Regions from separate parts of the Pseudoalteromonas sp. T1lg122 genome, predicted to be linked through region 3. Evidence: predicted binding sites of a transcription regulator. Region 3 holds the regulator's gene; each other region holds the start of a gene.
What was found. The regulator sigma-54, encoded in region 3, starts transcription at its own class of promoters, with help from an activator protein. The targets are predictions, from matches to a motif close to GTTGGCACGNNNNTNGNNT.
Positions count from the first base shown of each region.

Region 1: C2M33_RS20675 (CsbD family protein) is a predicted target of sigma-54. The motif match lies at 2,220-2,238, and genes of this name have one in related genera.
Region 2: glnA (glutamate--ammonia ligase) is a predicted target of sigma-54. The motif match lies at 8,741-8,759, and genes of this name have one in related genera.

Region 1 is NZ_PQCG01000034.1:531,239-541,511, forward strand. It holds gene hrpB (ATP-dependent helicase HrpB) at 1-1,144, opposite strand, end outside; gene C2M33_RS20670 (substrate-binding periplasmic protein) at 1,314-2,081, shown strand; gene C2M33_RS20675 (CsbD family protein) at 2,277-2,474, shown strand; gene C2M33_RS20680 (GGDEF domain-containing protein) at 2,515-3,555, opposite strand; gene metH (methionine synthase) at 3,898-6,528, opposite strand; gene C2M33_RS20695 (homocysteine S-methyltransferase family protein) at 6,538-7,605, opposite strand; gene C2M33_RS20700 (homoserine O-succinyltransferase) at 7,595-8,542, opposite strand; gene ettA (energy-dependent translational throttle protein EttA) at 8,789-10,273, shown strand, end outside.
Region 2 is NZ_PQCG01000005.1:218,623-228,895, forward strand. It holds gene acnA (aconitate hydratase AcnA) at 1-1,263, opposite strand, end outside; gene C2M33_RS05230 (hypothetical protein) at 1,483-1,902, opposite strand; gene C2M33_RS05235 (RNA-binding S4 domain-containing protein) at 1,973-2,347, opposite strand; gene C2M33_RS05240 (hypothetical protein) at 2,584-2,871, shown strand; gene C2M33_RS05245 (hypothetical protein) at 2,929-3,591, shown strand; gene C2M33_RS05250 (Crp/Fnr family transcriptional regulator) at 3,588-4,046, opposite strand; gene ntrC (nitrogen regulation protein NR(I)) at 4,072-5,457, opposite strand; gene glnL (nitrogen regulation protein NR(II)) at 5,476-6,546, opposite strand; gene C2M33_RS05265 (DUF4124 domain-containing protein) at 6,627-7,148, opposite strand; gene glnA (glutamate--ammonia ligase) at 7,279-8,685, opposite strand; partial or broken gene typA (translational GTPase TypA) at 9,193-10,273, shown strand, end outside.
Region 3 is NZ_PQCG01000031.1:96,478-106,750, reverse strand. It holds gene C2M33_RS11325 (ATP-binding cassette domain-containing protein) at 1-261, opposite strand, end outside; gene C2M33_RS11320 (calcium/sodium antiporter) at 510-1,478, shown strand; gene C2M33_RS11315 (KpsF/GutQ family sugar-phosphate isomerase) at 1,482-2,453, shown strand; gene kdsC (3-deoxy-manno-octulosonate-8-phosphatase KdsC) at 2,457-3,008, shown strand; gene lptC (LPS export ABC transporter periplasmic protein LptC) at 3,005-3,559, shown strand; gene lptA (lipopolysaccharide transport periplasmic protein LptA) at 3,549-4,070, shown strand; gene lptB (LPS export ABC transporter ATP-binding protein) at 4,067-4,792, shown strand; gene C2M33_RS11290 (RNA polymerase factor sigma-54) at 4,908-6,404, shown strand; gene hpf (ribosome hibernation promoting factor) at 6,432-6,719, shown strand; gene ptsN (PTS IIA-like nitrogen regulatory protein PtsN) at 6,723-7,175, shown strand; gene rapZ (RNase adapter RapZ) at 7,176-8,021, shown strand; gene C2M33_RS11270 (HPr family phosphocarrier protein) at 8,035-8,307, shown strand; gene mgtE (magnesium transporter) at 8,518-9,876, shown strand; gene C2M33_RS11260 (YgiQ family radical SAM protein) at 9,955-10,273, opposite strand, start outside.

The sequences.
Region 1 (10,273 bases), on a different contig from region 3:
GTTTAATCTGCTGGCTACTAGGTGGGTCGAGTAAGCTAAGCTCAGCAAGTGACGCCCCCCACTGCTTTGCCTCTAATAACAAATGACTAATATCACTGGTCAGAATTTCTGGCGCATCATGGCTATTACGGCGCTCAAAAGTTTGTTTAGAGCCTAATCGATACACAACCCCCGGCTCAATTCGCCCAGCACGACCAGCGCGCTGAATGGCAGAAGAACGAGAAATACTTTGCGTAACGAGCTCTGTAACACCGGTTTTTAAATTGAAATTGGCAGCACGGCGTTTGCCGCTATCAACCACAATGCGTATTCCTTCAATGGTCAAACTGGTTTCAGCGACATTGGTGGTTAATACCACTTTGCGTTTACCATGTTTAGCAGGCGCGATAGCAGCTTGTTGCTCGTTTTTATTTTGCTCACCATACAAGCTAAATACTTCGACGCTATCACCTAAATCATTTAAAGACTGCTGAACGCGCATGATTTCACGCTGCCCTGGTAAAAATACTAAAGCACTGCCCGTTTGCTCACTAAGCGCCTGTTTTATTAGTGCAGGTATGTCATCGAGCCAACGGCTTTCGTCTTTAAGTGGAATATACACTTCATCAATGGGGTAGCTTCGTCCTTGTGATGAAATAATCGGACAGCTGAAAAACTCACTGAAACGATCGCCATCTAAGGTTGCCGACATCAGTAAGATTTTTAAATCATCGCGAAGTGCCGCCTGTGTTTCGAGGGCAAATGCCAAAGCCGTATCTGCGGCAATTGAGCGCTCGTGAAACTCATCAAAAATAAGTAAGTCTACATCACTAAGCACTGGGTCATTTTGCAACATACGCGTCAGCATGCCTTCAGTGACAATTTCGAGTTTAGTTGCAGAACTTACTTTTGATTCGCCACGAATGCGTAAGCCGACACTGTCACCGACTTTTTCATTCTGCTGACTTGCCAAATACTGGGAAATATTGCGTGCGGCCAGTCGTCTTGGCTCTAACATAACAATGCGTTTAAAGTGACCTTCGCGCATTAGGGTAAGAGGCAGCCATGTCGATTTACCCGCTCCCGGTGGCGCTTGCAATAAAGCCATTGGGTTACTCTGTAATGTGGTTAACAGGGATTGATAAATATCTTGAACTGGCAGCACGTTAGGTATCTCTTACTTTCTTTTCGCGCATTGTATCAAAAAACTAAAAATTGCGATGGCTATAGGCTTATTTTCTATCTCGGGCTTTAGAAGTGAAAACATTGCATTCTGCCAGTTTAGACTTATTCTTGATTAAACGACCAAACAAAAATCAGAATAAGGAATTAACTTGTTCAGGATTTACACCCGTATTTTAATCACCTTGCTACTTTTAGTTTTCCCGTTTCAAAAAGCGTTTAGTCAGCAAAAAATTACGGTTGCACTTGGCAATACACTACCACCTTGGGTGATGGTTGAAGACAACACAGGTATTATTCCTGACTTACTTCGTGCAACACTCGGTGTTCACGGTTATCAAATACACTTTGTCTACGTTCCCTATGCAAGGCGGATCCCTTTGTATACTGAGAACTTAGTTGATGTTGTGTCTGATATTAATGAAAAAATTATCGAAACCCATCAAATGAGCGGTTACTTTTCAGATATTGCTTACAGCTACGAGAACTTCGCTTTTAGTCTGGCCAAGCAAAACCTGCAGCTTAGCTCTATTGCACAATTAAAACACTTTAGTGTTCTTTCATGGCAAGGTGCAAAAGAATTACTCACACCAGAATATCAAGCAATGGCCAGAGAAAACCCACAATACGCAGAAACCTATGATCAACTTGCACAAGTACAGCTTTTGTATCGAGAGCGCTACGAGGTGATCCAGATGGACGGTAAAATTTTTGATTATTATCGAGCGTTAATTAATATCAATGACGAAATTGATGTCTCTAAACCTGTACAACGATTTGCGTTATTTGGCAAAAATCCCAGTGGCTTTTTATTCCGAGACGAAGCCTTAAGAGACCAGTTTAACGAGAACTTGCGTAAACTAAAATCAACTGAAGAATACACGCGGATAATCAATCGCTATACATCTAAAAGCCACTAAGTATCTAAAAACTAGCGCAACAGAAAATATTACAGGCTGATTCTAAAAACTACGTAGTAATTGCAAACTTTTAAATTCCACTCATTATATGTAAAAGCATAAAACAACTATAAATCAATCAGTTAATAAATTCACCAAGTTGGTACTGCGATTGCTATTACTAAGATGAATGTTTAACAAAGTAAGGAGATTATGATGAACAGCGATCGTTTAGAAGGCAACTGGAAAGAGCTTAAAGGTAAAGCACAACGTAAATGGGGTGACCTTACCGATGATGATTTAGATAAAATTGAAGGTAGCCGTAAAGAGCTGGTTGGTAAACTTCAGCAAAAATACGGTAAATCGAAGGAAGAAGCTGAACGTGAAGTCAGCGACTTTGAAAAAAGCCATTAATTTGAGCAATCAATAAAGCCGCTAATTGCGGCTTTATTTATCAAGCCGGCTCATGCTTCGCTAAATCAACTTCAGCAACCGTTTGATTTTTACCTTGCGATTTAGCGCGGTAAAGTCGTTTATCGGCAATGTTTAAGCAATGATCCATGCTTTCATCAGCAACGCGCACGTACAAGCCAATACTTAAGGTGACATGAAAACGATGCTGACCGCTCGTAAATGGCTTTTCGGCAAGCTTCTTATGGATTTTTTCAGCGACTTTTCTTGCTCTAAGCTCATACCCTGTTGGGATCACAATTAAAAACTCTTCGCCGCCCCAACGGGAAATAACATCGTCTTCTGTGCACACTTCTTTAAAGACATTAGCAAAAAATATCAGCACCTCATCACCCACTTGATGACCGTAGGTATCGTTGATTTGCTTAAAGTTATCAACATCCATCAGCAAGAATACAGCCCCTTCGCCAAAGCGCTTATCTTGCAAGCATTCAGTTGCGAAGCGACGGTTAGCGAGTTCAGTCATCGCATCAGTACGTGCAAGCTTTTGATTAAGCTTAAGCTGTTCCATTAACTGCAAACTGTATTTGTTGCGGTAATATTCGTAGAAGCCGCCCAAAATACATAAAATCGAGAAACACAGCATGACCCGAGTAGGAAAGTAATGACTCGGATATCTGTAATAGCCAAATTGATCGGTAAAGTAGAAAAGCACTGAAATAATGATGGCAAGCAGAATAAGATCGAACGCTCCGCGCCTTAAGCCACGAATAAAAAAGGTCACAGGCGAGACTATAAACAGCCATAACGGCCCTGTGCCATTGCTGCCCCCAGAGACAATTAAAAAACACATCATCGAATAGAGAGCGTACAACATAAGTACTGCTATGGTTTCGTCACGATTTTTAATAACGAAAGGTGAGGCAAACACAAAGCCGCCAATAATCAATAAATAGCTAAGGGCATGGTATCCATCTTGATAGCTGGTGATCGCCATTAAAAACGAAGTGATCGAACCAATAAATGCAAAAACACGTAAAAATCGTGCTTTATCTTTGTCGCTTGCATTCACTGTATCAATCACAATTTCACCTTAGATTTCTTGATCAATCTCAACAATACCAATCCGCAATAATACTTAATCATTTTGAGGGATTAAACCTGTCGCTACCTGCGTTAAAAATTTCTGATTTAGAACAACTAAATAACGAAATTTTTGCCTTGTTATCAACGAGGCTTTATTGCCTCAAAATAGACCACTTTATTAAGCGAATTGGTATAACTTTAACACAAATATTTAAATTAGAAGGAATTTACCAGTATTAAAGCAATTAAAAAGAAAAAAGTATGATTAAAAATGGGCATAAAAAAACGAGCCATGTGAGGCTCGTTTTTAATTTAAACAAAAGCTAATAACTAAAGGTTATTATTCTGGTTCATAGCCTAAATTAGGCGACAACCATCGCTCAGCTTCTGCAAGAGTCATGTTGGTACGCTTAGCGTAATCTTCAACCTGATCTTGTTGAATTTGCGCCACTGCGTAGTACTTAGCTTCAGGGTGAGAGAAATACCAACCAGAAACCGCCGCACCCGGCCACATTGCGTATGAACTTGTTAGTTTCATGCCGATACGCTGTTCGGTATTAAGTAACTGCCAGATTTTCTTCTTCTCTGTATGTTCAGGACAAGCCGGGTAACCTGGCGCTGGGCGAATACCTTGGTAGTTTTCACGAATAAGTTCATCATTCGATAGGTTTTCATCTACCGCATAGCCCCAATACTCTTTACGTACTTGCTCATGTAAGTACTCTGCAAATGCCTCAGCCAAACGGTCTGCAACGGCTTTAACCATGATCTTATTGTAATCATCTTGCTTAGCATCGAAGGCATCGGCAAGGTCGTCTTCTTCAAGACCACCAGTAACCGCAAACGCACCAAAGTAATCTGGGGTGCCTTTTGGCGCAATATAATCAGCTAAACAGTAGTTAGCAAAGTCGGTTTTTTCAGTTTGCTGACGTAAATGACACGATGTAGTTAAAAGCGTTGTACGCGACTCATCGGTGTAAATCTCAATGTCATCCCCTACTCGGTTTGCAGGGAATAAACCAATGACACCTAGAGGTTGTAGTGCACCTGATTGCTCTAGCTCATCAAGCATTGCATTAGCATCTGCGAATAAGCTTTTAGCCTGTTCACCCACAATTTCATCTTCAAGAATACGTGGATACTTACCAGCGATTGACCACGTCATGAAATAAGGTGTCCAGTCGATGTACTGTCTTAAAGTCGCAATCGAAACATCTTTAAATTCAGTCACACCTAGCTTTTTCGGCACAGGTGGTGTGTAGTTGTCCCAATCCAATTTTACTGCGTTGTCACGAGCACGCTGTAAAGTAACTGGTTTTGAGCGTGGCTTTTTACGCGCTTGTTGTTCACGTACTTTTTCATACTCAGCCTTGGTTTTCTCTAAAAATGCCGGCTTTAATTCTTTCGACAATAAATTAGAAACCACACCTACAGCGCGGCTGGCGTTATTGACATAAACCACACCTTTATCATACTGAGGCTCAATTTTAACCGCGGTATGCGCTTTAGAGGTTGTTGCACCACCAATCAGTAGCGGTAATTCAAAACCACGACGGGTCATTTCTTTGGCAACATGCACCATTTCATCAAGGGATGGGGTAATAAGCCCTGATAAACCAATAATATCGGCTTTTTCGTCAATGGCGGTTTGCAAAATTTTCTCTGCAGGCACCATCACACCAAGGTCGATAACCTCGTAGTTATTACATTGCAGTACCACGCCTACGATATTTTTACCAATGTCGTGTACGTCGCCCTTAACGGTTGCCATAACCACTTTACCATTGGTTGCGCCCTCTTCTTTTTCAGCTTCAATGAAAGGGTCAAGATAGGCAACGGCGCGCTTCATTACACGAGCTGACTTAACAACCTGTGGTAAGAACATTTTACCTGCACCGAATAAGTCACCAACGACATTCATGCCGTCCATAAGCGGGCCTTCGATCACTTCGATAGGCTTAGCTTTGCCCTTGCGGCACTCTTCGGTATCTTCATCGATGTATTCGGTAATGCCTTTTACTAGCGCGTGTTCAAGACGCTTTTCAACAGGCCAAGTACGCCATTCTAAATCCTCAACTTTTTCCGCTTGCGCCATACCTGAGTATTTGGGTGCAAGTTCAACTAGTCGCTCACCAGCACCTGGGTCGGTATTGAGGATCACATCTTCCACGGCTTTACGCAGCTCTAAAGGAATATCATCATAAACCGCTAATTGACCCGCATTTACAATGCCCATGTCCATACCCGCTTTAATCGCGTGGTATAAAAACACAGAGTGAATAGCTTCGCGTACTGGGTTATTACCACGGAACGAAAACGACACATTCGATACACCACCCGACACTTTACAGTGCGGTAAGCCTTGCTTAATTCGGCGCGTACCTTCGATAAACTCAACCGCGTAGTTATCGTGCTCTTCAATGCCCGTTGCAACAGCAAAAATGTTTGGGTCAAAAATAATGTCTTCAGGCGGAAAACCAATATCTTCAACAAGAATTTTGTAGCTACGCTGACAAATCTCGAACTTACGATCAGCGGTTTCAGCTTGCCCTGTTTCATCAAACGCCATTACAACTGCTGCGGCACCAAAGCGTTTAATTAGCTTAGCTTGGCGGATGAACGGCTCTTCACCTTCTTTAAGTGAAATTGAGTTTACAATGGCTTTGCCTTGAATACATTTTAAGCCCGCTTCAATCACGTCCCATTTCGATGAGTCGACCATGATCGGTACTTTTGAGATATCTGGCTCTGAGGCAATTAAGTTTAAAAACTTTACCATCGCCGCTTTTGAGTCCAACATGGCTTCATCCATGTTGATATCAATCACTTGCGCGCCATTTTCTACCTGTTCACGGGCAACGTTAAGAGCGGTCTCGTAATCTTCTTCCATGATTAAGCGCTTAAACATAGCCGAACCAGTTACATTGGTACGCTCACCGACGTTAGTAAATACAGCAATTTGGTCAGTCATGTCGGTTTCCTAGTTTAAGTTACACGCTTCAAGGCCCGATAAGCGCATACGCACTTCAAGCTCTGGCAATTGACGTGGCTTAACACCACTCAGACCTTTCGCAAACGCCTTAATATGAGCCGGTGTGGTGCCACAACAACCACCTACAATATTAATAAAGCCAGACTTACCCCAGTCGATAATTTCTTTTGCCATTTCAGGGGCTTCTAAATCATATTCACCAAACTCATTCGGTAAACCGGCATTGGGATGCACCGAGGTAAAGGTTTCGCAAACACGTGATAACTCTTCAACATATTGACGCAGTAAATCAGGGCCAAGGGCACAGTTAAGGCCGATTGATAGCGGTTTAATATGGCGAATTGAGTTATAAAATGCTTCTGTGGTTTGTCCTGATAAAGTACGGCCTGAGGCATCGGTAATGGTGCCTGAGATCATCACAGGTAAACTACGACCAGCTTGCTCGAATGCTTCTTCTACGGCAAACGAAGCCGCTTTAGCATTAAGGGTATCAAAGATGGTTTCTATTAAAATAAGGTCAGCACCACCTTCCATCAGTGCCAGTGTTGACTCAACATACGCAGCCACCAGCTTATCAAAGTTGATATTACGGTAACCCGGGTCGTTTACATCTGGAGAGATAGAGCAGGTTTTTGATGTTGGTCCAAGTACACCGGCTACATAACGCGGTTTGCTAGGATCGTTTGCTTCAAACTCATCACAGACGCTGCGTGCAAGTTTCGCTGATTCGAGGTTGATTTCGCGGCTAAGGCTCGCCATATCGTAATCTTCCATCGAAATAGTCGTGGCATTAAAGGTATTCGTTTCGATGATATCAGCCCCCGCCTCTAAATAGGCACGATGAATATCCGCAATGATTTTTGGCTGAGTCAGGCTTAATAAATCGTTATTACCTTTAATAAGTACATGCCAGTCTTTAAAGCGCTCACCGCGATAATCCTGTTCTTCTAATTTATGTTCTTGGATCATGGTGCCCATCGCGCCATCGAGGATTAAAATTCGCTGTTTCAGCGCCTCGGTTAATTGTTCGCGTTTATTCACTGCATTACTCGGCATAGTTGTTAGTCCTTACATCTTGGCTAACTAAGTTAATATCATACGGTGTAGTTTGGTACACATAATAGTTTAACCAATTCGAAAACAATAAAAAGGCATGGCTTTGCCAGGTCTTCGACGGTTCGTTGTCTGGGTTATCGTCTGGGAAGTAATTTTCTGGCTTAGGCGCATCCGCTGATTTTTCTTGGTCGCGCAAATACTCCCCTTTAAGGGTATGTGCATCGTACTCTGGATGGCCAGTAATATACACTTGGCTGCCTGATTTATTTTTAATTAAGTAGGCACCTACTCGCTCAGAACCAGCTAACACCACCAAATCATCGCAGGCAGTGATCTTGTCGATATCAATATGACCATAGCGAGAGTGTGGCACTAAAAAGGTATCATCAAAACCACGAGTGAGTGCTGCATGGTCAAAATAACTTTTATGGGTAAATACGCCGCTTAATTTATTTGGTTTAAGTTCGCGCTTAAGGCCATAGTGATGATATAGACCCGCATGGGCCGCCCAACACGAAAACAGCGTAGACGTAACATGTTGCTCTGCCCAATCTAAAATAACTTTTAGCTCGTCCCAGTAAGCAACTTCGTCATACTCTAAATGAGCAAGCGGTGCCCCAGTGATAATCATGGCATCGTAGTTATTATCTTTCACTTCTGAAAAATAGCGATAAAACGTATCCATGTGCTGCTCAGAGTGACTACTGGTGCGGTGAGTATCTAAGCGCAACAGCTCAACATTAACTTGTAGCGGTGAATTAGCTAACAAGCGAATAAACTGCACTTCGGTTTCAACCTTGTTTGGCATTAAGTTTAAGATGGCCAAACGCATTGGGCGTATCTCTTGCGTTTTCGCGCGACTTTTTGGCATTACAAACACGTTTTCTTGGCGTAATTTTGCAATGGCTGGCAATTCATCTTTTACTGTAATGGGCATAGCTGGCTCCGAGCATACTTATCTGACTGCTAATTATGAACGGATAGTTAGAAATTTCAACCTCTAGATGTTTAGATGTCCAAACGAAATGATATTTCTGAGTGGTCATTAATTGAAATGTATGGCTTTTTGAGTAAATAACACCTTGATATTAAGCCTATCATAAACGCTGAATTCTGTATTTTGAGGTAGTTTGGGTATACAATACTTGCTGTTAATTTTTATTATAAATTGAAGGCTTCTTTCATGGTGTTACCAGACAAGTTTATATTCTCGATGAGTCGAGTATCTAAGGTTGTGCCACCTAAGCGCACTATCTTAAAAGATATTTCTTTACACTTTTTCCCAGGCGCAAAAATTGGTGTGCTAGGTCTAAACGGTGCAGGTAAATCGACGTTACTGCGCATTATGGCCGGTGTTGACCAAGACTTTGAAGGTGAAGCTCGCCCTCAACCAGGCACTAAAATCGGTTACTTACCGCAAGAACCGCAGCTAGACGAGAACAAAACAGTTCGCGAAACAGTAGAAGAAGCGGTAAGCGAAGTTAAAAATGCATTAAATCGCCTAGATGAAGTATACAACGAGTATGCAATGGACGGCGCTGACTTCGATGCACTTGCGAAAGAGCAAGGCGAACTTGAAGCTATCATCCAAGCACACGATGGTCACAATATCGACAACGTGTTAGAGCGTGCAGCTGATGCATTACGTCTTCCACCTTGGGATGCAAAAATTGAACACCTTTCGGGTGGTGAGCGTCGCCGTGTTGCGATCTGTCGTTTACTACTTGAAAAACCAGATATGCTTATTCTTGACGAACCGACCAACCACTTAGACGCTGAGTCAGTTGCTTGGTTAGAGCGCTTCTTACACGACTACGAAGGTACCGTAGTTGCTGTAACCCACGACCGTTACTTCTTAGATAACGTAGCAGGTTGGATTTTAGAACTTGACCGTGGTGAAGGTATTCCTTGGGAAGGTAACTACTCATCGTGGCTTGAGCAAAAAGATTTACGTTTACAACAAGAACAGAAATCTGAAAAAGCACGTCAAAAATCAATCGCACAAGAACTTGAATGGGTTCGTTCAAATCCGAAAGGCCGTCAAGCTAAGTCTAAAGCACGTATGGCACAGTTCTCTGAGCTACAGCAAAACGATTACCAAAAGCGTAACGAAACGAATGAACTATTCATTCCACCGGGTCCACGCTTAGGTGACCAAGTTATCGAAGTGAAAGGCCTGAAGAAGAGCTTTGGCGATCGCGTATTAATCGATGACCTAAACTTTGCAATGCCGAAAGGCGCTATCGTAGGTATTATCGGTGCCAATGGTGCGGGTAAATCGACGCTATTCAAAATGCTAAGTGGTGAAGAAACGCCAGATAGCGGTGAGATCATTGTTGGTGAAACCGTTGAACTTGCAACGGTTGATCAGTTCCGTGGCGACATGGACGAGAGCAACACGGTTTTCCAAGAAATCTCTAACGGTCAAGACGTATTGAAAATTGGTAACTTTGAATTCCCAAGCCGTGCCTATGTTGGCCGCTTTAACTTCAAAGGTAACGACCAACAAAAATTCGTTAAAGACTTATCAGGTGGTGAGCGAAACCGTTTACACCTAGCTAAGCTATTAAAAGCAGGTGGTAACGTATTACTACTGGATGAGCCAACCAATGACCTAGACGTTGAAACACTACGTGCACTTGAGAACGCTATTTTAGAGTTCCCTGGC
Region 2 (10,273 bases), on a different contig from region 3:
GTTAGTTGTTGGGCCTTCGTCTTCAATGCGCGCTTCTTGGGCATCGCTTTTATCACGGTGTTGCATGCGCTCATCTTGGAAGCCTTTTAAGTGCTCACCAATAATGCTACCTGCTTTATCAAGGGCTATTCTATCTTGCGGGCGTTTAGGGCCAGCAAGACTCGGCACCACATCATCAAGGGATAACTCGAGAGTGTCTGTATAATGAGCTTCATCGCCAGGGTTACGCCACAAGCCTTGATGTTTTGCATAGTCCTCGATGAGTTTAAGTTGTTTGTCATCGCGGTTAGTTAAACGCAGGTAGTTAATGGTTTCATCATCAATTGGGAAAATACCGCAAGTTGCACCATACTCTGGTGCCATGTTTGCGATAGTTGCACGGTCTGCAAGTGGTAAATCAGCAAGACCATCACCATAAAACTCAACAAATTTACCCACAACGCCATGCTTACGCAGCATTTCTGTGACGGTTAACACAAGGTCAGTTGCCGTTGTGCCTTCTGGTAGGCGACCATTGAGCTTAAAGCCAACCACTTGTGGAATGAGTAAGCTGATTGGTTGACCAAGCATTGCGGCTTCGGCTTCAATACCACCCACACCCCAGCCAAGTACCCCAAGACCATTGATCATGGTGGTGTGCGAATCGGTTCCGACTAGGGTATCTGGGTAAGCGAGTGATTTCCCATTTTTACTATCGTTAAATACCACACGGGCTAAATATTCTAAATTAACTTGGTGTACGATGCCGGTAGCGGGAGGTACGACCTTCAAGTTATCGAAGGCGGTTTGCCCCCAGCGTAAAAATTCGTAACGCTCTTTGTTGCGCTCATATTCAAGTTTCGCATTTAAGTCGAAAGAACCATCTTCACCGTAACCATCAACTTGCACAGAGTGATCAATTACCAGCTCAGCAGGTGACAATGGGTTTATCTTCGCAGGATCGCCACCGAGTTTTTCCATGGCATCACGCATCGCGGCTAAATCAACAATGGCGGGAACACCTGTAAAGTCTTGCATGACAACGCGAGCAGGCGTAAATGCGACTTCTGCAGATGGTTTAGCTTGTGGATCCCAGTTTAATAAGGCATCGATATCTTGCTTTTTAATATTGACGCCATCTTCATTGCGCAACAGGTTTTCAAGTAAGATTTTTAATGAGAATGGCAGACGTTTTGCTTTGTCGCCTAAACCTTGTAAAGAGTGAATATGATATTGCTCACCATTAATCGTAAGCTGTTTTTGGGTATCAAAACTGTTATTCATTATTTGCCCCTGTGGTTTGAGCAAGCAATTTGGCTTGCTTTGTTGTTTCCTTTTCGAAATAGACACAGTGTTATTGCAAACTTAATACCAGCTGAGATATTCATCTAGCTGATGAAAAAATATGCTATCTAATATAGTTGCTGCCGATGTGATTTATTTCAAGGGGGAGGGACAGATAAAAGGGTAGTTACTTTAAACTACCCTCAGAAATAAGTGTTTTTAGTTGAGCCAATTTTGTTGTTTACCTTTATGGCTAATAAACAGTAATAGTAAGCCAATAACGATCACACACAGTGGCATTGCTAATGCGCTGGTACCAAACATGGCAAGGCTATCTATCACCACAAAATTATAATATTGCTGGACTAAGACAGCGATAAACGAGATTAAAAATAGCTCGCGCGCAAGCGCTTTTTTGGCGAGTAATAGAATGCTCGCGAAACTGGCTGCAAACACGGCTATCGCAAAGGCAGCCGTTGACCAGAGCGGGATGTCGCGGTATGCGGCTTGTTGTGCTTCAGGGAGTTGGCTAATCATTTCGGGTGTGATCAACAGCTGCATTACAAATGCAATGACACCTAAAAGATTCCACACAAGGGCTGCCCAAGCAAGTGGCTTGAGCCAAGCTGGAGGGTTCATAAATCACCTTTTATTGTTGTTATTATCACATTCAATTAAAGGTGATTTATGTTAACTAAGCAAGCTCTAGTTAACCAAAAGAGATAGGGCGACGGCCGGTTTTTTCGTCCACTTTTGACTTTTTAGTACGTTTACGCTTTGATTTTTTTGGCGCTTCTTCAGCGCTTTGTGGTTGTGCTTTTTGTACTGGTTCTGGTGGGCGAGGATTTGGTGTTGCATCTTCGCTTAATGTCAGTTGGAACAGCTCACCATCAAATGCAAGCACGTCACCACTGTATAATTTTTTCCGTTTTATTGTACAAATTTCATAGTTAACCCCAACATAACCTTCACCAATTAAGGCTTTTGCTTGGCCGCCTGTTTCGACTAGGTCGAGCACTTTTAGCAAGTTACATAGCTCTATTGGCTCTTCTTCTAGTTCAATTTCGATGAAATCTTCGTTCATGTTGGTCTCTCTTAATTCAATCGCAGCCATTATAAAGCCTAGCACTCAATTGAACCAAGATTAAATTTTTAAGCTCTTCAAGCGGTTAAAATTTACAGCAATAAATAATCTGAAATTTTTACAAACAGTAAAAAAACTGCAGTATTTACTGGATACACTGCGCGCGTTTGGAATTGGTGTACAAATTGCTAAATGCATGTCCGTTTCATTTTTTTATTCGTTCAGGAGAAGTTGTAATGGGCGTAAGATCAGCGCTAAGAAAAGAGTTAATGGGTTTGCAAGATTCGTCTCTGCTTGCTGCAGATGATGTGCGAGCTTTGTTAACACAAACAATTAAGTCTCAGCCTGAAAAGTCAGAACAAGGTTTTGCGTTAATTTCGCGATTTAATGATAATCATAGCCAGCTGAGTTCAGGGGAAACAAATAAAGAAAAGCTGCTCCAGCATCAAACCCACCGTTTATTTAAAGATATTCTATATACCCGTCAAAGTGTTAATAGTTGGCTAAAAAAACATCTTAATTAATTGATTTATTGTTTTTCTCACTTTAGACTACACTTGTAATCCAAAGTGAGAAAAACAATGAAAAGGATAATTTCAGCAGCCATATTTTTAATTTTGGCAGGTTGTCAGCAACCAACAGTCTACGTATACACTGAAAACCTTGATGAACAACAGCTGCTCACATTAGAGCAAGCTTTAACGAAGCAAAGCTTACCTTATGAATACACAAAGCTACCTATTCCTAGAGACTTTGCTGATGCAACCTTAATGTTATCGAGCGATAAAATTCTCACTCATGAAACCGAGCAACTTGCAGAAATTATGCAGAGGCTGGGTTATCAAGCTGAAATTAAATACACCACAGACGCTAATCACTTTTACAATCAAGGCAATATAGGTTTTTACTTACGAGCAAAAAATGGCTTAACCGGTTTTACTATGCCGGCTCGAGTCATCACAACCGGTTGCGTTGAGGATAAGTTTAATGGCCTTGCAGTTACATTTAGTGATAAACAGGCCGAGTTTAATCTAGCAAGTGGTAGACGAGTCTCATTGGAGTGGGATTACTTATACGGCTATTTAGTCATTTATTATAAAAACTATTCGCAAAGCTACAGCCATTTAACGCCAGAAGTGAGTACCCCATTTGGTATGAAACCATCAGATACCTATCGTTACACGGCACGCGTTAATAGCCCAAGTTGGTTAAATTGCTCATTACAAATTGTGTATATGGACTAGCTACGCGACTCAAGGTATGTGCTTAACTTAGTAATGCGTTCACTCATGCCTTCGATGATGCGATCTTTAATTTTCTCGCGGATCACATTCGGTAAGCGGGTAAGTGCTTCAGGGGTGATAGCTAACAAAATGGTATCAACTTTTGCGCGTGCACTGGTACTGTGCTCGCGGTTATTGATAAAAGCACCTTCTCCGATAAATTCACCGGGTTCAATGGTGCCAAGTTCGAGTAAGTGGCTTTGTTTGAACACCATCAGTGAGCCGCTTAGCACAATATAAAGTCGTTTATCAGTATCGTATTGCTTGAAAACACCGCGGCCTTGTTTGACTAAATACAAATGACTAAATGACTCTAACAACACCTGCCGTTCACTGAGAGAAAACTCTCTAAAGAACGACAACCTGTTAATGATTTCCATTTGTTTAATTAGTGGAATGTGCTCGATTAACTTCATTGACTCACATGGGTATAGCGCGAAATTAGCTAATATTGCGCTCTTTTAGCTTGCGGGTCAATGTATTGCGGCCCCAACCAATTTTCACCGCAGCTTCTTGCTTGTGCCCAGCACAATTGGCTAATGCCGTTTTAATCAAGCGAGTTTCAAGTTGTGCTTGAATGGCTGGCCAAATATTTTCTTTGCCTTGTTTAAGTTCCAGATTAAGCCATTGTTGAAATGCATCCAGCCAATCACCTTCTTGCTCAATGGGTGTGACAGCGACGATTTCTGGCGGTAAATCTTGTTCACTTATAAGCTCACCCGGCGCCATAACTGTTAACCAGCGACAGGTGTTCTCTAGTTGGCGCACGTTACCAGGCCAGTTAAATAAGCGCAGTTGCTCAGTGGCTTTAGGGCTTAAAATCTTGCTTTCAACTTGCAGCTCTTTGGCGCTTTTATGTAAAAAGTGCTGTGCCAGACGTTCAATATCTTCAGTACGCTCACGTAGTGCTGGTAAGCGTAAACGCACCACGTTTAGGCGATGAAATAAGTCGTCACGAAACTTGCCTTGTTTAACCAAGTCTTCGAGGTTTTGGTGCGTTGCCGCAATAATACGTACATCAACTTTAATACTTTGATGGCCGCCCACGCGGTAAAACTCACCATCGGCTAACACGCGTAACAAACGCGTTTGAACGTCGAGTGGCATATCCCCAATTTCATCTAAAAATAAAGTGCCACCATTCGCTTGTTCAAAGCGGCCTTTACGAATGCTGTCGGCTCCGGTGAATGCCCCTTTTTCGTGACCGAATAATTCTGACTCGACCAATTCTTTAGGAATGGCAGCCATATTCAGAGCAATAAACTGGTTTTCTTTACGAGGGCTGTGGTTATGCAGGGCACTAGCAACAAGCTCTTTACCTGTTCCCGACTCACCGTTAATCAGCACGCTCATGCTCGATGCTGATAATTTACCAATCGCGCGAAATACCTCTTGCATTGCAGGTGCTTCACCTATGATATGCGCATTGGTTTGTGGTGCTTGTTTGCGTTTAGTTTTCTTCGTTGAGTTAGCACGACAGGCGCTTTCTACCAGCGCAACAGCTTCGTCTAAATCGAACGGCTTAGCGAGGTACTCAAATGCCCCTTTTTGGAAGGCATTTACCGCAGAATCTAAGTCTGAGTGAGCGGTCATGATAATCACTGGTAAGCCAGGATTTTGCTCGGCAATGGTTTCAAGTAACGCCATGCCATCCATGCCAGGCATGCGCACATCGGATACCAGTACCGTTGGCTGGCTAAACTTTAATGCATTCAGCACGTCTTGTGCATTTGCATAGCTTTCAGTTTCAAATCCTGCACGTGCCAACGCTTTTTCTAATACAAAGCGGATAGAGGCATCATCATCAACTAACCAGACTGTTTTCATGACTACTCCAAAAAACCATTAATCCGTAAAAGGCAAATAGATATTAAATTCTGTATGGCCTGGCCAACTGTCACAATCAATGTGGCCATCATGTTGGTCAACCAAGGTTTGCGCTATGGATAAACCAAGCCCTGATCCATTTTCTTTATTGGTGATCATTGGGTAGAACAAGGTTTCACGTAAACTTTTGTCTATTCCCGGGCCGTTATCCGAAATTTGGATCAGCAAGGTTTTCTTCGGTGCCTTACCTGGTCGCCTGTGTTGATGGTTGATGCGGGTTTTTATTCTTATCTCGCCACCATCAACGAGTGCCTGTTGTGCATTACGAATAATGTTCAGTACCACTTGCTGGATTTTACCTTGGTCTATGTACACGCTCGGTATACTTGGATCGTAGTCTTTCACTAAAGTGATATTGGCATTGTTATCTAACATGCTCAGTTTAATCACTGACTCTAAGGCTTGGTGAATGTTGCCATAAGATTTATGTGGCAATTGATTCGGACCAAGCAAGCGGTCAACAAGCTCACGTAAACGGTCTGCTTGTTCAATGATTAATTCGGCACATTGATCTCGTTCTTGCTGATCAACCTCATACTGCAATAATTGCGCCGCTCCGCGAATTCCACCTAAAGGATTTTTAATTTCATGTGCTAAACCACGAATTAAATTACGTGCAGCTTGATATTGGTGCATTTGATTAGAGGCTTGATCGTGGCGAATTTCATCGTCCATTTGACGACATTCGAACAGAATATAATTGTCATCGTTGTTACTAATTCTGCGCGTACTAATGGTTAATTTCGCGTGGCGAGAATCAACGAACACCACGTCAGCCCTGTGCTGGTGGCAATCGACACCATCGAATAACGAATATTGGGCAATGCGTTTTAAGTCTATTGAGTGGTAATTAAATAGGTTATCGAACGGTTGGTTGATAATGCGTTTTGGACCTAAACCTAAAAGCTCACTGGCGCTATCGTTTGCATAAACCAGCTTAAAATCTCGGTCGAGTAAAATGACGGCAGTACTTAAATTTTTCCAAATACTGTCGAGTAATTCAGAATTAAAGTGTGTTTCACTGAGCATGATTGCACCATTTTAGTGCGTTGCGATTAAGTGCAGCTTAGCATACTCTTTTTACATTAAGAGACGTTATATCGAAAATTTTAGTTTCCGCCATAAATCGATGTTCTATGCATAAAAAAGGTGCTGACTGGGCTAACCGAAACGAGTTTATTATTCGCATCATAAAGTTTGGCTTGTAATGTGTGTTCACCTCGCTCGACCTCTCTTAGTGCAAAGGTCGTGCTATTACTTGGTGCACCATGGGCTGAGCCATCAAATAAAAGTTGTACTTTAAAGCCATTTTCGAAGCGAGGGCTAATGCGTGCAGTAACGTACACAGAGCCGGTATTTTCTCTTACGGTTGCTTCATTTGCTGGTGATGAAATACTGACGTTAAATTTGACTGGCATTGCGCTTGGGGCGCTATCAAGTATGCTGGTGTCGGTAGCTGGCATGGTCAGGTTTTGGGTGTTCATCTTTACTTCTGTCGCACCAGGTCGTGGTGTATCAGAAAATACTAAAACGCCGTTCTTATCTTTCCAAGAATAGACTTTTTGCGCTGCGCCATAGCTAAAAAAGCTTAGAAAAATCAGCGATAGTACCAATAAAGTTGTGCTTTTCACCCTGCAACCCTGCATTTTTTAATCTAACTAAAACTGTAGAGTAGAACCCGCTCAATTACCATTAAAAAAGCCCGCGGAGCGGGCTTGAGAACACACATTTATTATCTTTAGATAATTCTGCTACAGCGTATTACACGCTGTAGTACATTTCGAACTCAACTGGGTGAGTTGTCATGTTAAGTTTTTCAACTTCTTTGCCTTTTAGCGCGATGTAAGCATCGATTAGGTCATCAGTGAACACGCCGCCAGCTTTTAAGAACTCACGGTCAGCGTCAAGTGATGCTAGTGCTTCAGATAAAGAAGATGCAACTTGTGGGATCTCAGCTGCTTCTTCAGCAGGTAGATCGTATAAGTCTTTGTCCATTGCATCGCCAGGGTGGATCTTGTTTTTGATACCGTCAAGGCCAGCCATAAGCATTGCAGAGAACGCTAAGTATGGGTTAGCTGTTGGATCAGGGAAACGTACTTCGATACGACGTGCTTTAGCAGACGGTACCACTGGAATACGGATTGAAGCAGAACGGTTACGTGCAGAGTATGCAAGCATTACTGGTGCTTCGAAGCCAGGTACTAGGCGTTTGTATGAGTTAGTTGACGCGTTAGCGAATGCGTTGATTGCTTTAGCGTGCTTGATGATACCACCAATGTAGTAAAGTGCTTCTTCAGAAAGACCAGCGTACTTGTCACCAGCGAAGATGTTCACGCCATCTTTACCTAGTGATTGGTGACAGTGCATACCAGAACCGTTATCACCAACGATTGGCTTAGGCATGAAAGTCGCTGTTTTACCATATAAGTGAGCCATGTTATGGATAACATATTTCATCTCTTGGATTTCGTCAGCTTTTAATACCATTGTATTGAAGCGAGTTGCGATCTCATTTTGACCCGCAGTTGCTACTTCGTGGTGGTGAGCTTCTACAACTTGACCAAGTTCTTCAAGAACTAAACAAGTCGCTGAACGCCAATCTTGTGATGAATCAACAGGTGAACACGGGAAGTAACCGCCTTTAACACCTGGACGGTGACCTTTGTTGCCACCTTCGTAGTCTTTATCAGAGTTCCATGAAGCTTCGATGTCATCGATTTTGTACATTGAACCAGACATGTCTGATTTGTATTTAACGTCGTCAAATAGGAAGAACTCTGGCTCTGGACCAAATAAAACAGTGTCAGCAATACCAGTAGAACGCATGTACTCTTCAGCGCGTTTTGCAACAGAACGTGGGTCACGCTCGTAACCTTGAAGTGTTGAAGGTTCAACTACGTCACAACGGATGATTAGTGTTGCTTCTTCAGAAAATGGGTCCATTTTCGCAGACTCAGGAACAGGCATTAATACCATGTCTGATTCGTTGATACCTTTCCAACCAGCAATTGAAGAGCCGTCGAACATTTTTCCGTCTTCAAAAAAGTCTTCATTAACTTGATGATGAGGAATAGAAACATGCTGTTCTTTACCTTTAGTATCAGTAAAGCGTAAATCAATGAACTTAACGTCATTTTCTTTGATAAAATCTAAAACCGATTGTGACATGTGTCCTCCAATTGTTGGGTTTTATTTTTGCTGCATTATTGCTTTTGACTTATATAAGCTGGTTTCGTGCCATGTTTTTAACGCATTGTTTAGCCTTGTAAAAAGTAAACGCCTTCTGGTTTTGTTAACTTTTTTTGCACTAATTTGGTGCGTAAAAAGATCATTCTGGTGCGTAAAAAGTGCGACTGCGATTTGCACAATAATTGCGCATGCCAATTTGTCTGTTGTAAACACGATTTAGTGCCAAAATATGGTTCAAAAACTAAAATTTCGCCAGTTTTGAGTTCAGATTCACTTTAATTTTCATAAATTTGTCATTTATAAAACAGATACTTATAAAAAGCCTGAAGAAAGTTTATAAATTTATATTGGATAAACTTTCATCCATGCCATTATTAAGGGATAATATGCGCCCTTTTAAATCCTATGCTGGGACATCTGGTGAAAATGCAGGTGAGTGCGTAGATCTTGCAGGATCAATGAGATTCAATTTCTCTGAGAAAAAATATGAGCATCGAAAAGTTAAGAAATATAGCGATTATCGCCCACGTTGACCACGGTAAAACAACTCTGGTTGATAAACTGCTTGAGCAATCAGGCACATTAGAAACGCGCGGCGGTAACGAAGAGCGCGTAATGGACTCAAACGACATTGAGAAAGAGCGTGGTATTACCATTTTAGCTAAGAACACTGCTATCTCTTGGAACGACTACCATATCAATATCGTAGACACCCCAGGACACGCCGACTTCGGTGGTGAAGTAGAACGCGTACTTTCGATGGCTGACTCAGTATTACTACTTGTTGATGCTCAAGAAGGTCCAATGCCGCAAACGCGTTTCGTAACGCAAAAAGCATTCGCACAAGGTTTAACGCCGATTGTTGTAATCAACAAAATCGACAAACCAGGTGCACGTCCTGACTGGGTTATGGACCAAGTTTTCGACTTATTCGATAACCTAGGTGCAACTGACGAACAGTTAGACTTTAAAGTAATCTATGCATCAGCTATCAACGGCTGGGCAACAATGGATTTAGACGAGCCATCAGATAACATGGAACCAATGTTCCAGATGATCGTTGACGAAGTATCTCCACCGGATGCAGATCCTGAAGGTGCTTTCCAAATGCAAATTTCTCAGCTTGACTACAACTCATACATCGGTGTTATCGGTGTAGGTCGTATCAAGCGTGGTACTGTTCGTCCTAACCAACAGGTTACTGTTGTAAGCGCAGACGGTACTAAGCGTAACGGTAAAGTTGGCCAAGTAATGAGTTACTTAGGTCTTGAGCGTCATGAAGCAGAATCTGCTGGCGCGGGTGACATCATTGCAATCACAGGTCTTGGTGAGCTGAAAATCTCAGACACTATCTGTGATGTAAATACCGTTGAAGCATTACCACCGCTAAGCGTTGATGAGCCTACAGTAACAATGACGTTCTCTGTAAACACATCACCATTTGCTGGTAAAGAAGGTAAATTCGTAACTTCACGTAACATCCTTGAGCGTTTACAAGCTGAGCTTGTTCACAACGTTGCATTACGTGTTGAAGAAACTGACAACCCAGATAGCTTCCGTGTTTCTG
Region 3 (10,273 bases):
TTTCGTGCGGGCAGCATAAAGTTCCTTGCGAGTCATGCTAGGAATGCTGTTGCCTTCAAATAAAATGTCACCAGAATCAGGCTTAAGCTGACCGCCAATTAAGCGCAACATGGTGGTTTTACCAATGCCGCTCGGTCCCATGATAGCGGTAATCTTGCCTTTCGGAATGTTAAAACTCATATTTTTATATATGATTCTATCGCCCCGTGAAAAGGTTACATCCTTGATTTCTACTATTGATTGCGACAAGTCGCTCTCCATAACGTTTTTCACTAGTTTTGCCATTTTAAGGGTTTTTTAGTCAAGATGGAAAAAACAAATCGTAAAATTTTGTAATATTTCCTTTCAATAAATTCTAAAGCTAGCTGCAAAGAACTTAACCACCGCTGAAATTTAGTTTCCTCACGACACTGGCTTTATGCTCGCCAGCTCATTCTTTTACTTATACTTTCATGCTCGCTTTTGTTACTATTTGCAGTCATCTGTATAAGTAATGTTGGCGTATCACAATGGTGACTTCTTTTGTCATTTTAATTATTGGTTTTGCAGCGCTCGTTTGGAGTGCTGATCGGTTTGTATATGGGGCGGCTGCACTCGCAAAAAATATGGGGATCCCCACCCTAATCATTGGTTTAACCGTTGTTGCTATGGGTTCATCAGCCCCTGAAATGATGGTGTCTGCATCTGCGGCACTTGCCAATAAAACAGATACCGCTGTTGGTAATGCGGTTGGTTCTAACATTACTAATATCTTACTTGTGCTTGGCGTCACAGCCTTACTGCGTCCCCTTTCCGTGTCATCAATGACATTAAAACGCGAAATGCCATTAGTGCTGTTAATCTCAGTAGCCGCTTGGTATGTATTCTCAGACAACTACTTCTCATTCGCTGAGGGCGTCGCTTTAATGCTTGCGTTTGTGGTGTTTATAGCAGGCCTAGTTATTATCTCTCTGCGTGCCAAAAATCAAGATGACCCCTTTGTTAGCGAAGCATGTGAAGATGTGCCAGACAACGTGAGTACTAAATCTGCCGTGTTTTGGTTAGTCATCGGGATGATTTTATTGCCAATCAGTTCACATTTTTTAGTTGAATCAGCCGTTGATATCGCAAAATACTTTGGCTTATCAGACCTAGTCATTGGTTTAACCATTATTGCTATTGGTACCAGCTTACCAGAGCTGGCAGCCTGTATTGCAGGGGTATTAAAGAACGAAGACGATTTAGCGCTTGGCAACATCGTTGGCTCAAACATATTTAACTTACTCGCCGTATTACCTCTTGCGGGTATTATCAACCCATCAATTATTGACCCTTCTGCGGCAAACCGCGATGCACTTATCATGATTGCAGCAACGATTGTATTGATTGCCATGTCATTGAACTTTAAAGGTGCTCGTCGTATCAATAGAGTAGAAGGTGGCTTATTGTTAGTCGCATTTATTGCATATCAGGGCTATATTTTTAGCCAAATAGGATAATCAATGACACAACAAAGCTTTATCGCGCAAGGCAAGCGCGTACTTGAAATTGAAGCACAAGCCTTACAAGAAATTGAGCAATACATTAACCAAGATTTCGATAACGCTTGCCAGCTAATGTACCAATGCACTGGTCGTACTATCGTTATAGGTATGGGTAAATCTGGCCATGTTGGTAATAAAATTGCTGCGACCCTTGCTAGCACCGGCACACCGGCGTTTTTTGTTCACCCAGGTGAAGCAAGCCACGGTGATTTAGGTATGATCACTCGCGATGATGTGGTGATGTGTATTTCAAACTCAGGTGAGACCAGCGAAGTACTTAGCATTATTCCTGTTATTAAGCGCATTGGCGCAAAGATGATTTCATTAACAGGCAACCCTGATTCAACTATGGCCAAACTGTCTGATGTACATGTATGCATCAAAGTTAGCCAAGAAGCGTGTCCATTAGGTCTAGCACCAACCGCAAGTACTACAGCAACGTTAGTAATGGGTGATGCAATGGCGGTTGCGCTACTTGAAACCCGTGGTTTCACTGCCGACGATTTTGCGCTTTCACACCCTGGTGGTAGCTTAGGTAAGCGTTTATTACTGACATTGAATGATGTCATGCACGCGGGCGATGCCACGCCGATTGTTAGCGAAACACAAAGCATTAAAGATGCACTCATTGAAATGTCTGCCAAAGGCCTTGGTATGACAGCGGTGATTGGTGCGGATGAAAAGTTAGCCGGATTATTCACTGATGGTGACTTACGCCGAATTTTAGAGCAACGTATTGATATTCATAGTACGGCAATTAGCCAAGTAATGACTCGTTCATGCACAACTGCGCGCCCAGATATGCTTGCAGCAGAGGCTTTAAACATTATGGAACGTAAGCGTATCAATGGTTTAATTGTGGTGGATCAAAGCAATACGCCAATTGGTGCCCTTAATATGCAAGACTTATTAAAAGCAGGAGTTCTTTAAGCAATGACATTCGCTGAGCTATACCAGCCACTTAGCCCTGATGTAAGTCAGCGCGCACAAAAAGTAAAATTGCTAATCTGCGATATAGATGGTGTGTTTTCTGATGGTCGCATTTATTTAGGCAATGATGGCGAAGAACTGAAAGCGTTCAATACAAAAGATGGCTTTGGCATCAAAGCGCTTATTAATAGTGGTTTTGACGTCGCGGTGATTACTGGCCGCCATTCACAAATAGTTCAGCAGCGAATGACTAGCCTAACAGTTCAGCACATTTATCAGGGACAAGAAGATAAGCTGATTGCTTATCAAGAGTTAAAAGATAAACTGGCGCTGACAGATGAACAAATTGCCTATATTGGTGATGATGGTCCAGACTTACCAGTAATGGAAAAAGTGGGGTTTGCTGTTGCTGTAAACGATGCACACCCGCTTATTAAAAAGCTGGCTCATTACACCACGTTATTACCGGGTGGCTTTGGAGCCGTGCGTGAATTAACTGATTTACTGATGTTAGAAAACGGCAAGCCGTTAACTAGCGATGGAACCAGCGCATGAATATAGCCCGTATTTTACTGAGTATTGTTTTTGTTTGTTGCATGGTGTGGTTATGGTACCCGTACTTTAATCAATCAACAGACGCAATAAGTAGTGAAGACGAGATCATAGCATCGCCTGATTATACAGCCGTTGCCTTAAAGCAAACTGCGTATGACGAACAAGGCAAAATTAGTCATAAGGTGGCGGCCGCCAAAATGGAGTTGTATCAACAATTAGGGTTTACCTTTTTTGAACAACCAATTTTTACGATTTATGGCGACCAGCAGGTATGGCAAGTAAAAGCCAAAGAAGCCACTTTATACGAAAACGATCAGCTGATTTTTGAAGGGGATGTGGTTGCTAAAAACTTAACCCACAACGGCATGATCGAAGATATTAAAGCTGAAAACATTAATGTCGACATTGATAAAATGACCATGTTTTCTAAGCAACCTGTGACGCTAACAGGACCGAATTTAAAGATTACCGGGAAAGGCTTAAAAGCCGATCTAAAAACCGAAATTGTTGAGTTAACTAACCATACACGAACCATATACTATGACCAATAAACTTAAGAAACTACTCCTGATCCCAAGCTTATTGATCGCGTTTTCAGGCGCGGCTGCTGAGCAAACTGGCGCACAAATTAGCATTAGCTCAGACCGCCAAGTTGGTAAACTAAAAGATGGCGTTGGCATATTCGAAGGTAACGTAGAGATCGTGCATGGTAATCGTCGTATTACAGCTGAGCGTCTTGAAGCACACGGTGGAGACACCGAAGGCACTGTCGAATTAATTATCGCGACAGGTAATCCTGCTTATTTCGAAGAAAAGCAAGCTGATGGCACCGTAATGAGCGCCAGTGCACAAGAAGTACGTTACGATGTTGCGAAACGCTTCTTAACACTCAATGGCGAAGCTGAAGTCACTCAATCGGGTCAAAAAGTAACGGCCAAAAGCATTACCTACGATATGGCTCAACAGCTGATCAGCGCAGAAAAAGACGAAAACTCAACAGATCGCGTACACACGATCCTCGTTCCAGTTGAAAACAAAAAAGATAACAAAGGCCAACCATGAGCACATTAAAAGCAGAGCTTTTAGCTAAGAGCTACAAAGGCCGCCAAGTGGTTAAAAATGTAGGCCTTGAAGTTGAAGCTGGCAGCATTGTTGGTTTACTTGGTCCAAATGGCGCAGGTAAAACGACAACCTTCTATATGATTGTAGGCTTAGTACCTAGCGACAAAGGTAAAATCAGCATTGATGATAACGACATTACGCTTTTACCAATGCATAGCCGCGCACGTTTAGGTATTGGTTATCTGCCGCAAGAGTCGTCAATTTTTAGAAAGTTGACGGTTTATCAAAACTTGATGGCAATTTTAGAAACCCGTAAAGATCTAAATAAAACCACCCGCGAAGAAACGCTAAACAGCTTACTCGACGAATTTAGCATTCAACATATCCGTGACAGCCAAGGTATGGCGCTGTCAGGTGGCGAACGTCGCCGCGTTGAAATTGCTCGCGCATTAGCCGCAAATCCTAAATTTATCCTTTTAGATGAGCCTTTTGCTGGTGTTGATCCAATTTCAGTGTTAGATATAAAGAAAATTATTGAGCACCTAAAAAACCGCGGTATTGGGGTACTCATTACTGACCATAATGTTAGAGAAACCCTTGATGTTTGTGAAAAAGCCTACATTGTTTCTCATGGGGAGCTAATTGCATCAGGCACACCTGAGCACGTATTAGCTGACCAAACTGTACGTGATGTATATCTAGGCGAGCAATTCAGGCTGTAACCATTACGCCACCGACTAGAGCATCTGCTAGACTTATAACAATGACAATAAATCGATAATTTTTTAACTGTCACAGCACAGTCATCGATAACTTAAAAAGGATTGTTAGGGATACATGAGGCAATCATTACAGCTGCGCATGGGCCAGCAACTTACAATGACTCCACAACTGCAACAAGCGATTCGTTTGTTGCAGCTCAGTACATTGGATCTCCAGCAAGAAATTCAAGAAGCGCTTGATAGTAATCCCCTACTTGAAGTGGAAGAGGCTGATTACAACGAAGAAAGTATCGGTAAGAATGAGCAAAAAGCTGAATCTGACGATATGCAACTAAGCGCGTCTGCAGAAGAAGCACCTAGCGAATACGAGCAAGAAAGCAGTGACGCCCTCAATAAAGACACCGTAAGTGATGACTTAGCAATGGACGTCACGTGGGACGAGTACATGAGTGCTGCCCCATCAACATCATCAGGACCTATGCCTGAAGATGAGTCTATTTACCAAGGCGCATCAACTGAAACCCTACAAGAATACCTAATGTGGCAATTACAGCTCACGCCATTTAGCCCAACTGACGAAGCGATTGCCGTAGCCATAGTAGAAGCCATAGACGACTCAGGTATTTTAACGATCAGCTGTGAAGATATTGTCGAAAGCTTTAATCAAAATAACGATGAAGAAGAAATCGAACTTGATGAAGTTGAAGCGGTCTTAAAAAGAATACAATTATTCGATCCTGTTGGTATTGGCGCGCGCAGTTTACAAGAATGCCTGTGTATTCAGCTTCGTCAATTTGACGCTAGCACACCATATTTAGCTGAAACTAAAATGGTTTTATCTGAGCATATCGAATTATTAGCGAGTCGCGACTATCGCACTTTGATGAAAAAGACTAAGCTTAAAGAAAATGAGCTTAAAGAAGTGATGACGCTTATTCACAGCTTAAATCCTAAGCCTGCGGATAGCATAGTACGCGAAGAGTCTGAGTACGTTATACCTGATGTATCAGTGAAAAAAGTAAAAGGTCGCTGGGTGGTTGAGTTAAACCCAGATTGTATGCCAAAGATTAGAGTAAACAGCCAATATGCGGCTATGTCTCGCTCAGTAAAATCGAGTAGCGACAGCCAATTTATTCGCTCTCACTTACAAGAAGCAAAGTGGTTTATTAAGAGCTTAGAAAGCCGTAACGATACGTTATTAAAAGTAACCAACTGTATCGTTCAACAACAACAAGCTTTCTTTGAGCACGGCCCTGAAGCGATGAAGCCGATGGTGCTAAATGATGTTGCTGAAATGGTCGAAATGCATGAATCGACAATTTCACGTGTAACAACGCAAAAATATATGCATACCCCGAGGGGTATTTTTGAGTTGAAATATTTCTTCTCAAGCCATGTCAGCACCGAAAATGGTGGTGAGTGTTCTTCTACGGCAATACGCGCTTTAATCAAGAAGTTAGTGGCCGCAGAAAACTCAGCTAAACCATTGAGTGATAGTAAAATTGCAGATATATTGGCTGAGCAAGGAATTAAAGTAGCTAGACGTACAATTGCAAAATATCGTGAGTCTCTAGCAATACCTCCGTCTAATCAGCGCAAGAGTTTGATTTAGACGTTTTACATAGAAGGAAAAATGCTTATGCAACTAAATTTAACTGGTCGTCATGTAGAAATCACTGATTCATTAAGAGACTATGTAAACACCAAGTTTGCGAAACTAGAAAGGCATTTTGACCATATAAATAATGTTCATGTCATTCTAGATGTAGAAAAATTAAGCCAAAAAGCAGAAGCAACTTTACATGTAAACGGAGGCGAATTGTTCGCTTCTACAGAACATCAAGATATGTACGCAGCCATTGACTCACTGATCGATAAGCTTGATCGCCAAGTCATTAAACACAAAGAGAAATTAGCTCGACATTAAATTATGAAACTAAGTTCACTTACTAACCAGGACTGCAGCAAAGCTGCGGTCCTTTTTAATAGCAAAAAAAGAATTCTTGAATATATCAGCGAACTGGCCCACCAGCAGCTTCCTCATTTATCGCAACAAGATATCCTAGATGCTTTGCTCAACCGAGAAAAACTAGGCAGCACCGGCATCGGTCGCGGTATTGCTATTCCCCATGGTCGAATGAGCGGTGCCGATGAACCCCATGCGTTTATCATAGTGAGTGAATCACCCATCAATTTTGATGCTATTGATAACCGCCCGGTTGATATATTTGTGGCACTCATCGTACCAGATGGTGACTGTCAGCTTCACCTAAAGACCTTATCAACAATTGCTGATAGACTTAAAGATAAAGAATTTTGTAAACAGTTACGCAGTGCTACAACCGATCAGCAACTGTTTCAGGTCATATCAGCAGAGGCATAAATGGAATTAATCATTATCAGCGGTCGCTCAGGCTCAGGTAAATCGGTCGCTTTACGAGTACTTGAAGACTTAGGCTATTATTGCGTTGATAATATTCCAGTGAATTTGCTGCCTTCACTCGTACGTAGCGTATCTGATAATTACGATAAAATAGCAGTCAGTATCGACGTACGTAACTTACCGAAAGAGCAGCAAGAATTTAATGATATTCTTGAATACCTACCAGGGTTTGCAAACCCAACGCTATTTTACTTAGATAGTGATGATCAAACCCTGATAAAGCGCTTTTCAGAAACACGCCGCTTACATCCATTATCGATTGATTCTTTGCCACTCGATCTTGCTATTAAACAAGAAAAAATATTGCTCGATGTGCTGATCACCCGCGCTGATTTTATGATTGACACCACCGATTTGAGTGTTCATCAGTTAGCTGAATCAATTCGCGAAAAGATCTTAGGTAAAAAAGATAAAAAGCTGATTATTACCTTTATGTCGTTTGGCTTTAAGCACGGTATACCAAAAGAAGCTGACTACGTATTTGATGCACGCTTTTTACCTAATCCACACTGGGAGCCAGATTTAAAGCCGCTAACAGGCCTTGATCAACCAGTAAAAGATTATCTTGCGAGCCACAGCATAGTGCAAAAGTTCACATGGCAAATACAGACCTTTGTGCAAACATGGTTGCCACATTTAGAGCGCAATAACCGCAGTTACCTAACTATTGCAATTGGTTGTACCGGTGGCCAACACCGCTCTGTTTATTTAGCGCAAACAATTGGTGAAAGCTTTGCGAAAAGCCATGCCAATGTAAAAATTCGTCACCGTGAACAAGACATTTAATTAGGCACCTAGAATGCACGCTGAAGATACTTTTTTAATTCAAAATAAACTTGGTTTACATGCTCGTGCTGCCACTGTTTTGGCGCAATTAGCGCTGCAATTTGATGCCAAAATTACCCTTTATCAAGACGATAAAGAAGCCGAAGGCGACAGCGTGTTAGCGTTAATGCTACTTGAAAGCAGCCAAGGTAAAGAAGTTCGCGTTGTATGCGAAGGCCCGGATGCTGATGCCGCATTAACGGCAATTGGCGAATTAATTGCGCAACGCTTTCACGAGCAAGAATAGCATTTGCTAAGCCTTCGGGGTTTACGGTAAACTTAATTCGGATATTTAAAATTCCCTTTAAATATCCTACTTTTATATCGCTCGCTTCTCTAAATTACAAAACTCTTAATAAATTTATCGCAGTGCGACGATATCTCTGCAAATACACCACAAAGCAACTATGCTGATTTGCTTAGCCTATTTAAACTTTTTTCAGTTGTAAGGACGCCAATGCCAGAAGCCTTTGAACAAGATTACCCACTACAACAACTCAAACAAGTGACCAAGTCACTCAATAGTGGTCAATTTGTTCAAGTGCGCGGTATGTTAGCTAAAACGGCGCCTTGTGATACAGCCCTTTTACTTGAATCTTCTCCTCATAAAATTCGTCGTATGCTTTGGCAACTGGTTGACCCAGATGTCCGCGGTGATGTTCTAGAAGAACTGTCTGAAGATGTACGTCTTGGCATTATTGCCCAGATGGAGCCTGAGCACATCGCTGCAGCCACAGAAGACATGGACGACGATGACTTAGGTGAAGTCCTACGTAGTCTTCCTGATACCGTATATCAAGACGTTGTCAGTGCCATGGACTCGCAAGATAGAGAGAGAGCAACGCAAGCACTTTCTTATCAAGAGCGCTCAGCCGGTGCCTTGATGAACAGCGATACGGTAACCATTCGTCCAGATGTTACCCTCGATGTAGTATTACGCTATTTACGCTTAAGGGGCGAATTACCAGAGGGCACTGATGATCTGTACGTGGTAGATAAGCATAATTGCTTTTTAGGGGCGCTCTCGTTAACCACCCTACTCACTAATTCATCCGATAAAGTTGTCAGAGACTTAATGGATGAAGATTGTGAGTCAATTCCAATTTCGATGGATGAAAGTGATGTCGCGCAACTGTTCGAACGACACAACTGGATTTCAGCCCCTGTTGTTGATGATAACGCCCACTTGCTTGGTCGTATTACCATCGATGATATCGTTGACGTAATCCGTGAAGATGCAGAGCACAGTATGCTAAGCCTCGCGGGTCTAGACGATGAAGAAGATACCTTTGCGCCAGTACTAAAGAGTTCGCAGCGTCGCTCTATTTGGCTTGGGGTTAACTTATTAACCGCATTGCTAGCAGCCATTGTGGCAAGCTTTTTTGAAAACACCTTAGCAATTTTACCTATTTTGGCGGTGCTAAACGGTATCGTCCCTTCAATGGGAGGTGTTGCGGGCAGCCAAACCCTGACACTGGTTATTCGTGGTATAGCCGTAGGTCATATCAACCAAACTAACCAACGCTTCTTACTACTTAAAGAGTTAGCAATTGGTGCGCTTAATGGTGTTATTTGGTCAGTCTTAATTGCTGGCGTGGTTGCTCTATGGCAATGGGACTTTAAGCTCGGTGCGGTCTTAGCGTTTGCAATGTTTATGAACCTTGTCGCAGCCGGTATTGCAGGTGCGAGTATTCCGCTAATCCTCAAAAAAATGAAAATAGACCCAGCCCTTGCCGGGAGTGTAGTGCTGACAACCGTCACTGATATTGTTGGTATCTTTGCCTTTTTAGGCACCGCAACTTGGTTATTGATCTAATACCAATTCGCAATACTACTTAATTAAGCGAATTGGTATAAATAAAAACGGCCCTTAAAGGGCCGTATTTGTTTCTATTTACTTTGCACGCTGCTTATTTTTACCCACTCTAGGTTTCGTGTTGGCCTTTTTAAATTGGCTAAACCCGGTGTGACGCGTCAGTGCCGCACGGCCTTTTCCACCTTTACCCTGCGCCGCTTTTTCATTACGGCCTTCTTCAGGTACCAAGCAGTTTGGCCCTTTACCAATGAGGTTTGCTTTGCCCATCTTTTTCAGCGCTTCGCGGATCATCGGCCAGCCAGCTGGATCGTGGTAGCGTAAAATCGCTTTGTGTAAGCGACGCTGACGCGCACCTTTTGGTACTGGAACTTGTTCAGTATTGTTTTTAATATTGCGC